4 regions of the Cytobacillus sp. FSL H8-0458 genome follow, and region 1 is predicted to be linked to each of the others. Evidence: riboswitches for the same ligand, from Rfam matches in the RefSeq annotation. Region 1 holds a riboswitch; each other region holds the start of a gene.
The links. A riboswitch is a leader RNA that binds a small molecule or an ion and turns the genes downstream of it on or off. The one in region 1 is predicted to bind S-adenosylmethionine.
Positions count from the first base shown of each region.

Region 2: another riboswitch for S-adenosylmethionine. It lies ahead of NYE23_RS14945 (homoserine dehydrogenase); the one in region 1 lies ahead of NYE23_RS22585 (methionine ABC transporter ATP-binding protein).
Region 3: another riboswitch for S-adenosylmethionine. It lies ahead of NYE23_RS11110 (O-methyltransferase); the one in region 1 lies ahead of NYE23_RS22585 (methionine ABC transporter ATP-binding protein).
Region 4: another riboswitch for S-adenosylmethionine. It lies ahead of NYE23_RS21975 (methionine ABC transporter ATP-binding protein); the one in region 1 lies ahead of NYE23_RS22585 (methionine ABC transporter ATP-binding protein).

Region 1 covers NZ_JBBOBR010000002.1:242,649-246,220, forward strand. The annotation lists gene NYE23_RS22575 (MetQ/NlpA family ABC transporter substrate-binding protein) at 1-665, opposite strand, end outside; gene NYE23_RS22580 (methionine ABC transporter permease) at 684-1,334, opposite strand; gene NYE23_RS22585 (methionine ABC transporter ATP-binding protein) at 1,324-2,355, opposite strand; SAM riboswitch class I at 2,514-2,615, opposite strand; SAM riboswitch class I at 2,718-2,816, opposite strand; gene NYE23_RS22590 (DMT family transporter) at 2,889-3,572, opposite strand, start outside.
Region 2 covers NZ_JBBOBR010000001.1:3,054,910-3,058,481, forward strand. The annotation lists gene NYE23_RS14935 (CBO0543 family protein) at 1-14, shown strand, start outside; gene NYE23_RS14940 (hypothetical protein) at 153-347, shown strand; gene NYE23_RS14945 (homoserine dehydrogenase) at 409-1,626, opposite strand; SAM riboswitch class I at 1,736-1,837, opposite strand; gene NYE23_RS14950 (NUDIX hydrolase) at 1,915-2,553, opposite strand; gene NYE23_RS14955 (general stress protein) at 2,763-3,374, shown strand; gene yhbH (sporulation protein YhbH) at 3,434-3,572, opposite strand, start outside.
Region 3 covers NZ_JBBOBR010000001.1:2,285,719-2,289,290, forward strand. The annotation lists gene pdxR (MocR-like pyridoxine biosynthesis transcription factor PdxR) at 1-844, shown strand, start outside; gene NYE23_RS11105 (PH domain-containing protein) at 875-1,258, opposite strand; gene NYE23_RS11110 (O-methyltransferase) at 1,284-1,862, opposite strand; SAM riboswitch class I at 1,969-2,075, opposite strand; gene NYE23_RS11115 (SLC13 family permease) at 2,227-3,572, opposite strand, start outside.
Region 4 covers NZ_JBBOBR010000002.1:121,074-124,645, forward strand. The annotation lists gene NYE23_RS21965 (MetQ/NlpA family ABC transporter substrate-binding protein) at 1-81, opposite strand, end outside; gene NYE23_RS21970 (methionine ABC transporter permease) at 94-762, opposite strand; gene NYE23_RS21975 (methionine ABC transporter ATP-binding protein) at 755-1,780, opposite strand; SAM riboswitch class I at 1,932-2,035, opposite strand; gene NYE23_RS21980 (O-acetylhomoserine aminocarboxypropyltransferase/cysteine synthase family protein) at 2,176-3,492, opposite strand.

The DNA of each region.
Region 1 (3,572 bases):
GGAGTAGCGGTTTCGCTTTCAATAAAAACTGAATCCTTAGTTGGGTTAAAGCCTGCATCTACAGCAATACCGTTATTGATGACAGAAGCAGAGACATCCGGAAGAGCGCGCGGCGTCTGCGCTGAGACCATTTCTACAAATTCAAGGTTCTTCTTGTTTTCAACGATTTTATTCAAGTCCAGGTTTCCGTCATAGTCTTCAGATAATTTGATCAGGCCGGCTTCCTCCAGTAAAAGAAGGGCTCTTCCGCCGTTTGAAGCATCATTTGGAATGGCAATTTTGCCGCCTTCCGGAATGTCTTCCACAGATTCTACTTTTTCAGAATAAAGACCCATTGGTGCTAAAACCGTTGTCGCAATTGGTGTAAGATCCATATTATGCTCTTTAATAAAAGTGTCGAAATAGGCGACTGTCTGGAATGCATTTACATCAAGATCACCTTCTGCCAGGGCAACATTTGGCTGCACATAGTCAGAGAATGTCACAACCTCAATTTCAATGCCTTCCTTTTCAGCCTTTTCGGCAATAAAGTCCCAGATGCGTGTATCTGATCCGCTGACACCCAATTTAACTTTCTTTGTTTCTTCTCCGCCAGTTGTGCTAGAGCATGCCGCAGTGAACACAGCCAATGCTAAAATAATGAATGATAAAAATAGTTTTTTCATGATGTGTTTCCTCCTAAGTTATCTTCTTCTGATTTTTTTGGATAAGATATTTCCGAATGACTGCAGGCCTTGAACCATGACCACTAAGATTGCAACGGTAATCAGCATGACGGTTGTATCGAATCGCTGATAGCCGTATGTAATGGCAAGGTCACCAAGGCCTCCGCCTCCGACTGCCCCAGCCATGGCTGATGCTCCGACCAGACCGATTGTCGCAATGGTAAAGCCTAATACCAGTGAACTGAGTGCTTCCGGAATCAGGAATTTAAGGATAATCTGCCCCGGCGTCGCTCCCATTGCTTCTGCCGCTTCAATGACTCCCGGATCAACCTCAAGCAATGAATTCTCTATTAATCTCGCAATGTAGGGTCCTGCGTAAAAGACGAGCGGCACTACGGCTGCAGCGGTTCCAATCGATGTCCCGACAATCATCCGGGTGATTGGGATGATGGCTACCATTAAAATGATGAAAGGCACTGATCTGAAAATATTAATAATGCTGTTTATGATGTTAAAAACAACTGTGTTTTCCAAAAGATGCCCTTTCCTTGTCACGACAAGCAATATGCCAAGCGGCAGTCCGATAAGTGCTGAAAACAGCAATGAGAATGCAACCATTTGGACCGTTTCGATTAGGGCTTCGATGATTTTTTCCTGGTTAACTAGCACGTGAAGTCACTTCCTTTATTGAAACTTTTTCCTGGCTGATGTACTGAATAGCACGTCTGATTTCACTGTCCGGACCCTGAAACTCAACAATCAGATTGCCAAAAGGTATTCCCTGCAGTTCAGTAATATTTCCAAACAGGACGTTGAAGTCGATATTAAACTTTTTGGCAACCTGCGAGAGCAGCGGCTGTCCGGCAGAGTTTCCGACAAAATTGATTCTGAATACCTTTTGAAGCCCCTGCTGTTTTTCAATCACTTCTTTAATGGAGTCAGGTATTTGATCATTCATGACTGTGCTGACAAAGTTTTTCGCTGTTGGGGTTTTTGGTGAAGAAAAGACATTAAAGACGGTTCCTTCTTCAATAATTTTTCCTGCTTCGATGACAGCAACACGGTCACAGATCTCCCTGATTACAGACATTTCATGGGTAATGATCAGAATGGTAATATTGTATTCTTTATTTATTTTTTTCAGCAGCTGCAGGATCGAGCTGGTTGTCTGCGGATCCAGAGCGGAAGTTGCTTCATCACATAATAGAATGGAAGGCTGAGTTGCCAGCGCCCTGGCGATTCCAATCCGCTGCTTTTGCCCGCCTGACAGCTGATCCGGATAACTGTTCGCCTTGTCGGCAAGCCCCACGAAGTCTAATAATTCATGGACACGCTTTTTTATTTCATCCTTAGGAATCTTAGCCAGTGTGAGCGGCATCGCCACATTGGCAAACACGGTTTTCGAGTTTAAAAGATTGAAATGCTGAAAGACCATACCGATGTTTCTTTTCACTTCGCGAATTTCTTTTACAGATAAAGCCGTCAAATCATGCCCGCTGACAATGACCTTTCCTGAAGTCGGCTTCTCCAGCCAATTGACACAGCGGATCAAAGAGCTCTTTCCCGCACCACTGAAGCCGATCACCCCGAAAATCTCACCCTTATTAATCTTTAAATCTATTCCATCCAGAGCAGCTACCTGCTGACCTCCGCTTTTATAGACCTTCTTTAAATTTTGAAACTCTATCATGCAGCATCTCTCCTTTGGTGGTGACAGGCACCTATACCACTTGAATGAACTGGTATAGATACCTGTCACCTTTTATTTTCTTATTATTCCTATGTGAAAACTAAGAATTATATCCTGAAATTTACCCCTTCCGTCAGAAGAGGTTTTTTGAAATCCTCTCCTTATCTTCCAGGCTTTTCGCCTGCTGGATTTGGCACAGTGCGTTCTGCCTGCTGCCGAAGCTTCATTGGGCCAGGTCCCTCTGCTTCTCTCGATAAGAAATATTCATATGTTCATGAATAGAATCTTGATGCATTTTTTCTGTGTAATACAAAAACCCTCTTCTAAAAGAAAGAAGAGGGCAGCATTTATCAATGGTCCTCTTCTTATCTTTCAAGCAATGCTTGCTGGATTTGGCACGGTACATGCTGTCCGCTGCCGAGGTGTCATAGGGCCAGTCCCTCAACCTCTCTTGATAAGAAGATTTTTATTATGCGGTTGTTAATATGCTTATTACTTTACCACCTTAAAGAAAAGGATGTCAATCATATTTTTCAAATATTTTTACTTGACCCATTTTCATAAATTTCTGTAACTTTAATAGCGTTTTCTTTTCGGTGAATAATCACCACACCTGCTAGAGCGATCATCCCACCCACAATGGATGACATAGCCGGCACCTCCCCCAGCCAAACCCACGCAATGACAAACGCCATTACTGGAGTCAGATAAAGAGAGCTCACCGCTTCAGACGCTCCCCCTATGGATGCAAGAAAAGCGAGGGCAATATATGGGATTACCGTTGGAAAAACCCCCAAATAGAGGACACTTAATGTAGATTCGGCTGACGCATGAAAGATCTCATTGCCAAGGCCAGGAAGATAAATCAGCATAAAAATGGTCCCTGCCCATACCGTATAGGCTGTAAATGCCAAAAATCCGTATTTATCGAAATACTTAGTCTGGAATACGAAAAAGATGCTTTCAGAAATGGAAGCAAGCAGGATGAATAAAATACCGGATTGGAGTTCAAACCCGCCTCCCGTACCTAATGAAATAAGTGCAACACCTGCAAAACTGACACCGGAACCAGTCCATCTTACCCTTCCAAATCTTTCCCTTAGAAATAGAGCAGCCAAAGCAGCGGAAAAGATCGGAGTCATGGAGACAATCAAGCTTGCCGGCCCGGCGCTTACTGATTTTTCCCCAATGTTGAGTGCTGTATGATAAACCGTAAA
Region 2 (3,572 bases), on a different contig from region 1:
CTGTTTTTAGATAAGTGTCTAATTTCATAACAATTTGTCGATAAAAAAACAAGCTATTTTACTGGACTTTTTTTATTAAAGCGTTTATTTTACTATAAAAAGGCAATATTCTATGTATAAGTTTCAATAAAATGGAATGGGATGGTGTTACGATGGCAAACAAGAAAAATGTTAAATCTCCCGGCAAAGATCTAAATATTGGTGCGAATGTTTCATTAAACGGCCTGGTAACAGCTGTTTTTGATAATATGGTCCATGTCCAGATTGGCGCTAAGATAGTAACAGTTCATGTTAAAGACCTGTATTCCGGATTAAATAATCCTTTATTTAATAAACAGCAGGCTTAGTATACACCATCTCTAAACATACTTTAGAAGGGGCAGCTCAAAAGCTTGCCCCTTCTGTTTTTTAGACCGGCTGTACCTGCTTATACTTCCCTGCCGTATGTGCATAATCTCCAAGCACTTGATAAGCCTTCCAATCGGATCTGTCTAATAATGACACAGCTTCTGCAGATGCCTTAACGATCAGGGCCTTTTCTGACACTTCGCTGACGATTTCAACTCCCCCAGGCAGCTCTGTTTGCTCTGCATCACCCAATATAACCCAGAGCGGCTGGTCAGGTATAGTTTCTTCCGATGCAGCTTCCTCAAATGCTGAAGGAAAATCGGCTTTTCCCACATGAATTAAATCTTCAATAATCGCACTCGCTGTCGGGAACATACCTGCTCCAGGACCCTGCAGGCTGATATTCCCGACAATATCCGCATCAATTGAAACGGCATTCTGCACGCCTTCTACTCTGTATAGAGGATGAGATTCACCTGTCAGAACCGGCTTTACTGTACAGCGGACAGAATCTTTTTCCTTCTGAATCGATGCTGCATGTTTGAATTTCAGGCCCAGCGATTCAGCCAAACGGATTTGCTCAATCGTAATATCAGTAATGCCTTCTCTAACAGAGTATTCCTGTGCCGGCGCTTTCCCGAATACAAGCTCGCTCAAAACAACCGCTTTGTAAAAGGCGTCATATCCTTCGATATCATTTTTAGGATCGGCTTCTGCATAGCCTTTTTCCTGAGCGATTCTCAATGCTTCTTCAAATGATAAGTTCTCCTCGCGCATACTTGTCAAAATGAAATTGGATGTGCCATTTAAAATTCCTTCAATCCGTTCAATTCTGTTGGCATTCAGCAGCTGCCTGATGGTCTGAATGATGGGGATTCCGCCGCCGACTGTTGCTTCAAATCCCAGTGATACATTCTTTTCTTTTGCAAGCCTCCCAAGCTCACTTCCATGGAATGCAAACATCTCTTTATTTGCTGTAATGACATGGCATCCTCTCGATATTGCCTGGCGCAAATACGTATAGCCCGGTTCCCTGCCAACAATGGCATCAATTACGACATCAAGCTTTGGAAGCTCAATAATCTCCTGAAAGTCATCTGTTAATAGCACCTCATCATCAGGCAAAGAATGTTTATTCACATTTTTGACCAGGATGGCGGAAACCTTTACTTCTTTCCCGAGTATCGCCTGAAGCCTTCCCTGATGCTTTCTGATTGTTTCATACACTCCTTTTCCAACAGTTCCAAACCCCAATAGCCCGATCGTGATCACTGACATTACTCATTCCCCCTGGATAAAATTTTTAGTGCCTGCCGTAAAAACAAAAAACCCCTACCGTCCATTACAGACAAGAAGGGGTTTGAATTTATATTCCGTTCATTCCGCCTTCTTATCTTCGGAAAATGTATTCCTCTGAATTTGGCACCGTGCATAAATGCTGGTTGCCGAGGCTTCTTAGGGTCAGTCCCTCCGCCTCTCTTGATAAGAAGTTTCTAAGTATTCAATTTATATGAATCATAAACATTTATAAGGACTGCGTCAACCTTTTTTGAAAAATTATTTTCTTCAAACGCTTTCACTTTCATTAAAATCTTCCGTTATGATCTCAAGAAAATGCTTAAGAATTCTGGCAGTCAGCCCCCAGATAACCTTATCCTGGAAATAGTAAAATACTTCTTCCGCTCTTCTAGTCTGCCAATTGTAATTTTCACCTCCGGCAATCAAGTCAAAAGGAAAATTTTCTTCTGGCTCTACCTTAAAATTCACGTGATACGTTTCCGGTTTTACTTTTTTAAGGAATGAAAGGGGAACGGTAAAAACCTCTTCTACTTCAGCAGGGTTCGGCACAATCTTGTCCGGATTTTGGATAATGCCTGCATAAGGGTAAATTATTTGACCGAAGGAAATCATGTAATCCAACGGGGAAACATCGGTGATGCTGTCTTCGCCCACACCGAGTTCCTCAGAGGTTTCACGGATGGCCGTATGCTCTTCATCCCTATCTTCCGGATCTATCCTTCCGCCGGGGAAACATACCTCCCCAGGCTGCCTTCTCATTTTTAATGAACGCACTTCAAAAAGGACATGTACCTCATTATTGATTTCAACAAGCGGAAGCAAAATAGCGAACTTCGAAAATCGCTCACTCCCCAAAATGATGGGGGTTCTGTTCCTTAGCCTTTTAGCCAGTTTCTCAATTTCCATATCTGCCCACCTCCAGCAGCAATCCAATTCAGCAATTATATCTTTATCATACTGTATTCTTTGCATTTTATTAATATATACGGCTTATGCCATATAAAGATTCAGGACTATATGCTATTGCTTCCTGTCCTTCAAAAGTAAAAGAAAGTTTCCCCGCCTGCAATTCAGGGAAAATAAAAAAATATCATAATACACTGGGAGTGAAAAATATGAAGAAGAATATATTAATAGGCGGATACGATACACAGCAAGAGCTTAAAGACGCCATTGAAGGTGCAGGGTCAAATGGGTATCAGAAGAAAAATCTGGTGATCGTCTCAAAGGATGGAGCAAATCTTGAAAGCTTTGCAGACAATTACGGAGTGAACTTGCGAATAGTCGGATCCCAGGAGCTGGGGAATCAGCGTTTTCTTGATTCAGTTAAAGCTCTTTTCATGGGGGAAGATCCGGCCACAAGTTCAGGAATTGATCCCGATAAAAAAGATGGTACACGGTTCGATGAACATGACCTGGATCATTACGCAAGCATGGTTTTTGACGGAAAATATGTTTTAATCGCTGACTATTATGGGAAGTATCCTGACTCCTCGCATGACAATCAGAGGGTCACTGCCGAAAACTCTGAAGGATATTTAGAGAGCGCTTCAGCCCGGGAGGTTGTCCATGAATCGGATATCAAAACACTGGCAGATAAATCTGCTGATACATGCTGTGTCAAAGAGAATCATAGTCGTGTACCGGATTCACCCAAGTCAGCAGAGATGAAAACCAGCGCTGAACTAAATTGGGATGAACAGCTTACTAAGGACAGGCTTAAATAGCATCGGCCCCCCGGAAAAGGGGGCTTTTTACTGAAACGAAAAAGAGAGGTTTCCCTCTCTTAGGCATATTTCTTCTTATCCTCTTCCTGTTTGAAGAAGCTCTTCATCGCATGGAATACATCTGCTTTTTGCTTAAGAATATAATATCGGAAATCATCATTTTTAATATTTTTATAGGCGGACATCAGTGTCGAGTGG
Region 3 (3,572 bases), on a different contig from region 1:
ATGTTTGTTTTTTAAACGGAGCGCCATCGGAATAGAAGATCCAGGTTTTATTCGGGCTAAATCTATTTTTGAGCAATTACAGCTGCCATGTTATCCGATTTCTGTGGATGAGGGAGGATGCGGTGTGCCTGATGCTGATGAGCCTGTAAAATTATTATACACCACACCTGCTCATCAATATCCTACCGGTACAATTATGTCTATTGCCAGAAGGGTTGAACTGTTAAATTGGGCAATTAAACAGTCTGCTTACATTATCGAAGATGACTATGATTCTGAATTTCGTTACAAAGGGGCACCAATCCCATCATTATCCCATCTGGATTCAACCGGGCGGATACTGTACTTCGGCACCTTTTCAAAAACATTGCTGCCATCACTTCGGATCAGCTATCTGGTTATGCCAGCAGCCCTGAAGCAAGACTTTGAAAAATTTAATGCTTATCAAAAGTCGACTGTTTCAAGAATCGATCAGAGAGCTGCTGCAAAGTTTATGGAAGAAGGATTTTATTTATCCCATATAGCAAAAATGAGAACTTTATATAGAGCTAAAAGGAGCTGTTTAATAGATAGCCTGTCAAAACATTTAGGAGAACACTTTGACATAATTGGAGATACAGCAGGTTTGCATATCATCGTGACATTACCAGAAGGATTGAATGAATCTAAAGCAATTGAACTGGCAAAGTCGGCGGGAGTTGAAATCGATGCTGTTTTACCTATGTATCATCTTCACAAGCCAGACAATCAAGTGATGATTGGATATGGCGCCCCCTCGATGGACGAGATTGAGAGAGGAGTCCAATTAATCGCTAATGCATGGAAAAGTTATCTTAGCCTTTAGACTAAGTCAAATATTCAACTAAAAGAGCTCTTATCTTACAGGATAACGCTCTTTTAGTGAAGTGGTAAACAGGCTCATCTTTTCCTTAACAGCCACCATAAAATCAAACAAATTCATCCCCTGGATTTGCTGGAATTTGTACAAGTCTTGCTTATAGTAAATATGAATATGCTTCCCGGTGATCCCCCTTTTTTCTTCAATGGAAGTTATATGGCTATACGCAAATTCTTCAACTAATTCCTTGTTTGTTTCTGATACCGGGATTCCATAGAATAGCAGTCTTTTGTTCGTTGCTGCAAATAAGCCTGCCTGCGGTGCTAAACAGTAATGTGCAACTAATGAACAGCTTAAACATTCAATAATGTTTTCACCTTCATGCAATACATTTTTAACCTGATTTTTAATGTTTTCCATGGAACTCCCCCTCATATTTCATCTGTCAAACCGCTGTCTTAACTGCCAGTATCAGCCCAGTAGACCAATCCAATTCTGTTATGTCCAGGTCAGGTCTGTCCTGCAGAGTTTTTAGAAGTTTAGTTGCTTTGATCTGAAATTCTTCAGGCAATTTCTGCTGCGGAAACACATCATGAATCACATAAAAACCGCCGATATTTAAATGATCCAGGGTTTTGTCCAGAAGCTCGAATTTCCCCGGCCATGTATCTGCAAAAATAAAATCGAACCCTTCCGACAGATTTTGAATAAAAGCTGCTCCGTCCTCACAGCAAAATGTGATTCTGCTGTCATTACCGAGATACTTTCTCGCGATCGATTGCACTGTCGGATCTATGTCAACGGTCGTAAGCTTACTGCCTTCATCCATCCCATCCATGATCCATGAAGCAGACGCTCCCGTACCTGTTCCCAGCTCTAAAAAGCTTCCTCCAGATTTAGAGGCTGCCAGCCCCTTCAGTAAAAATCCTGTTTTTATATCACATGACTGCCCGAAGCCGAGCACATCTGATTCCTGTAATATCCTCGAATATGCTTCCGGTACCTGTATAACGCCGTTTTCCATTTTGCCATTCCTCCTCTTTCTTCGTTCTAATCTAAACCAAGTTCATACTATAAAAGAGCATCAAAAAAAGGCCTCTTTATAAGAGGCCTTTACTTATCAAAACGACCTCTTATCTCCCAGAGCGTCAACTCTGTTGGAATTAGCACCTTCCTGACATAATCAGGGGTTGCTGAGGCTTCGCAGGGCCAGTCCCTCCACCTCTCTGGATAAGAATTTGTATAAAATTTATATTTTCAACCAAGTATTGCATACTTTCTGCCAAATGGCAATACTTTAATTCTTATTTTGCAAGCTGATCCAATATGAGTTTATTGAGGAAGGTGAATAGCCATGCAGAGAAAAAATACTAATTTCGTTATTTGACCTAATGGAGACTCATTCCTGTCCACTGCCAATAAGTACAATAAAAAACAACAGCAACCGTAATGTAAACCGGCAAAAGTATAGCACTTAACTTAGTCAAAAACCCTGCATCATAACTTAAATCCCCATCCTCATAAAAGAGAAGCAGTGCTTTTGAACTTACAGGAAAAGTAATACAATAATTCATTCCTATTAAACTTAAAAAGACGGCTGCAGAAGGACTAATTCCTGTTGACTGGCTAAACAGAATAATTCCTGGCATCAGAACGATTGCCCTAGTAGTATGGGAAGTAATATATAAATGGCTCGTTGAAGTAATCAGCAAAATTCCCAGTACCATAATCCAGCCAGGGGCCTGACTTAACAAAAAGAGAAAGCCGGTTAATTTTCCTTCCAGCCATTGAACCAAACCGGTTTCAACAAGTATCCTTCCAAGTGCTGTCGCTGCTGCCACGAACAGAATAAGATTCCACGATACTGATTTAATTCCTTGCTTCCAACTGATTACACCTATGTTGGGGAGCGTCATGACGATTGCTCCAAGGACTGTTACAAAAGCAAGATCGTACCCATGTACGTTTTCAGTCATCCATCCTGCTAATAGGAAGGCAACTATTAATAAAGTTTTTTTCTCCGCCTTAGTTAAAGGTTTTGTTACTTCTATGTTTGTTTTAGTCTCCCGGCGGGCTGAATCTGCTGATTCTTCTTCCCGTCCCATCAAGCATTTAATGACCAAAACAGACAAAATTGTAACCACTAGAGCAAACGGCATACCCCACACCAGCCACTGTAAATAGGAGATGTACTGACCCGTAGCACTTTCTAGGAGGCCAATGCCAATTATATGAGATCCAGCTCCTATTAAAACAGCAGATGTACTCATTAATATGACGATTGGCACTGTGACCGCCAGAACCCTTTTCTCTCCTGCAGATAACCTGCTTCCAACATGGGTGATTATGGGTTTTGCCATTGCGGCACGTCCGGAAGTGGAGGGGATAAAAAAAGCTGTAGAGAAAATAAATGATATAATCCCTAACTTCATTCTTCCTGCAGTCCGGCTTTTCCTTAATATAAATTCAACGAATCGGGCAGCTAAACCTGATTGTGTAACAGCCTCTCCGATTATAAATGCCCCAAACATCAGCCATACTACTTCTTCCGAGAGGGAATGGAATAACAACTCCTGGCTGCCGCCCTTCATTAAAACAATGAAGCAAACAATAGCAAGTGCGACATATCCTGCTGGAAACTTCGTTGTGACCCAAAGGGTCATGGCGGAGAAAAAAGCAAATAAAGATACCTTTGCCTTGTAGTCCAGCCCATCCAGAAAGAAAGTCACTAGTA
Region 4 (3,572 bases), 120 kb from region 1:
GCCGTCTTTTTCCGAAGTTCCGCAAGCTGCAAGAACAAGTGCTACTGCAAGTGCAAGAGCAAGTGATAACCATTTTTTCATGTCAATCTCTCCTTAACGTTTGTCTAATTTTGTTGTTATGATATCTCCAATAAACTGGATGATAAATACGATGATTAGAATAATGACAGTCGCCATAACCGTCACATCATTGCGGCTCCTCTGGAATCCTTCCAGGTAAGCGAGGTTTCCAAGTCCCCCAGCACCGATAACACCGGCCATGGCTGTGTAGCCAACCAGCGCGATGGCTGTAACGGTAATTCCTGAAACAAGGGCGGGCATTGATTCCGGAAGCAGAACCTTCCAGATAATCGTGCTTGTTTTTGCGCCCATAGACTTGGCCGCTTCAATTACACCTTTATCTATTTCCCTCAAGCCGATTTCCACCATTCGGGCATAAAACGGGGCAGCACCAATAATTAATGCAGGCAATGCTGCATCCTCCCCAATCATTGTCCCAAGCAAAAACTTCGTAAATGGAATCAGTAATACAATAAGGATAATAAATGGAATCGAACGGAAAATATTGACGAACGCTGAGATAATTTTATTGATTGCTGCATTTCCCCAGATATTCCCCTTTGAGGTTAAAAAGAGCAGCAGCCCCAAAATTGCTCCTAAAATAAAGGTTGCAATAACAGAAATAGCTGTCATATAGAGAGTTTCCACAGTAGCTTCCCACATGGAGTCCCATTTCACATTTGGAAACCATTCATTAAGCATTGGAAATCACCTCCACGCCCACCTGCTGAGAATGGATAAATTCAATCGCTTTTGCAACTTCCTCTGCTTCTCCATCAACATGGATGAATAAGGTGCCGTAGGAACCATTCTGTGTCTGGGAAATCTTCCCCTGCAGAATATTAACAGTTACCTGGAAGTGACGGATCAGGTTTGTAATCAATGGCTGTTCAGCTGATTCGCCGACAAATCCTAATTGGACTACTTTTCCTTTTGGATACAAATCGACCAGATGATCAATCGTTTCCTTCGTTTCTTCAGGCTCTGTCACCTGCTGGACAAAGCGCTTTGTAATCACAGCTTTCGGATTCTTAAAGACATCCAATACAGGGCCGATTTCCACAATCCGGCCGCCTTCCATAACAGCAACCCGATGGCAGATTTTACGGATTACGTGCATTTCATGTGTAATGAGGACAATGGTTAAGCCCAGCCGCTCATTGATGTCAACAAGCAGCTCCAAAATGGAGTCTGTTGTCTGCGGATCAAGGGCAGATGTTGCCTCATCACAAAGCAGCACTTTTGGATTATTGGCTAGGGCTCTGGCAATCCCTACTCTTTGCTTTTGACCCCCGCTAAGCTGGGAAGGATAGGCATCTTCTCTTCCCTCCAGACCGACGAGTTTAATGAGCTCATCTACTCTTTTGAGCCTTTCCTGCCGGGAAACCCCTGCGATTTCAAGCGGAAATGCAATATTCTCTCTTACTGTCCTCGACCATAACAGGTTGAAGTGCTGGAAAATCATGCTTATTTCCTGCCGCGCTTTTCTTAGCTTGCTTCCCTTTATCTTTGAAACCTCATTGCCTGCTACTGTTACACTGCCATGGGTAGGAAGCTCCAGCCCATTCAGCATGCGGATTAAGGTACTTTTACCTGCACCGCTGTATCCGATAACACCGAAAATTTCTCCTTCTTTTACCTCCAGGTTTACATCGTCAACTGCTTTTACCTGACCGTTTTTTGAAGAGAATATCTTCTGTACATCTTTTATGGAAATCAACGTGATAGTCACCTCTTTTATCGAAAGATACAGATAATAATTAATAGACTGCTTTTATTCCCTATTCTTCACTCTAAATAGGCTTTCATGCGCAAAAGCAAAAATGCCTTTCTGCACATGAGCAGAAAGGCATAAAAAAATTTAGTCCTTTCTCTCATCTATCAAAGCTATGCTTTGAGTGAATTGGCACCATTTCAACTAATTGACGGTTGCCGGGCTTCATAGGGCACTTCCCTCCACCTCTCTTGATAAGAGCGTAACGTTCTATATTAAATTAATACTTTAAATGAATTAAGCAGTTTTTTAATTACGTTTGCTATCGTATCATAGCCATTAAAAAGGTGTCAACGATGAAATTTCAAACTTTCGGAAAAAAGTGAATGGTAAATTTTCCTTTACGCTTTTGCAGCTAGCGATGTGAGACCTGCAGCTGCTTCTATCGCCTGTTCCAGGTCTTCAATTAAATCTTCTGCATTTTCGATGCCGATCGAAATCCGAATCAAGTCCTCCGGCACTCCTGCAGCTTTTAAACCTTCCTCATCCAGCTGCTGATGAGTCGTGCTTGCAGGGTGGATAATCAGGCTCTTTGCGTCCCCGACATTTGCCACATGTGCCCATAGCTGCAAACTATTGATCAGCTTGGCTCCAGCCTCTCGACCGCCCGCAATTCCAAATACAGCCACTGCCCCGGCTCCTTTTGGCAAATATTTATCTGCCAAGTCTTTGTCCGGGTGGCTTTCATGACCTGGATAGAGCACCCAATTAACGGCCGGGTGCGCCTCCAAATATTCCACTACCTTTTTGGTATTGGCAACATGTTCCTTCATTCTCACATGCAGAGTCTCAAGACCCAAAGTGAACTGGAATGCACTTTGCGCACTCATTGCAGGTCCTAAGTCTCTTAACAGCTGTACCCGTGCTTTTATAATATAAGCAGCTTCGCCAATTGCTTCGCTATAGACAATATCATGGTAGCTCGGATCAGGCTCTGTAAAGCCCGGAAACTTAGGAGAATTCCAGTCAAATTTCCCGCCGTCTACTATAACTCCCCCCATTGTGGTCCCATTGCCGAGCAGCCATTTTGTCGCAGAGTGTATGACAATGTCAGCTCCATGTTCAATAGGCCTGCAAAGATAAGGGGTAGCAAAAGTGTTATCGACAATCAGGGGGACACCGTTTTCGTGTGCAATTGCGGCAACCTTTTCAATATCCAGGATTTTCAGGCTGGGGTTTCCAATCGTTTCGGCGAAGACAGCCTTTGTTTTATCTGTAATGGCGCTCCGGAAATTTTCCGGATCCTTTGGATCCACCAGTTTTACCTTTATTCCATACTTGGGAAGTGTAACTGCAAATAAATTATAAGTACCCCCATATAAATTGGATGCGGCAACAATTTCATCACCAGCTTCGGCGATGTTTAAAATGGCAAGTGTAATAGCAGACTGGCCGCTGGCAAGGGCCAGCGCACCCACTCCTCCTTCAAGCAGGGCCACTCTTTCCTCAAACACACTGACAGTGGGATTATGTATCCTGCTATAAATATATCCCGGCTCTTTCAGGGCAAAGAGGTCTGCAGCGTGATCTGTATTTTTGAACTGATAAGCATTATTCTGATAAATTGGGACCGCCCTCGCGCCAGTTACAGGGTCAGGCTTCAGCCCCCCATGTACTCCAATTGTTTCAAAGCGGTAATTTTTCTGTTTGTCCGTCATCGCTATCTCTCCTCTATAAAAATGTTTGTATTTCATTTCTTAAAAGCAGAAAAACCCTCTTCATAAGAAGAGGGCTGTAT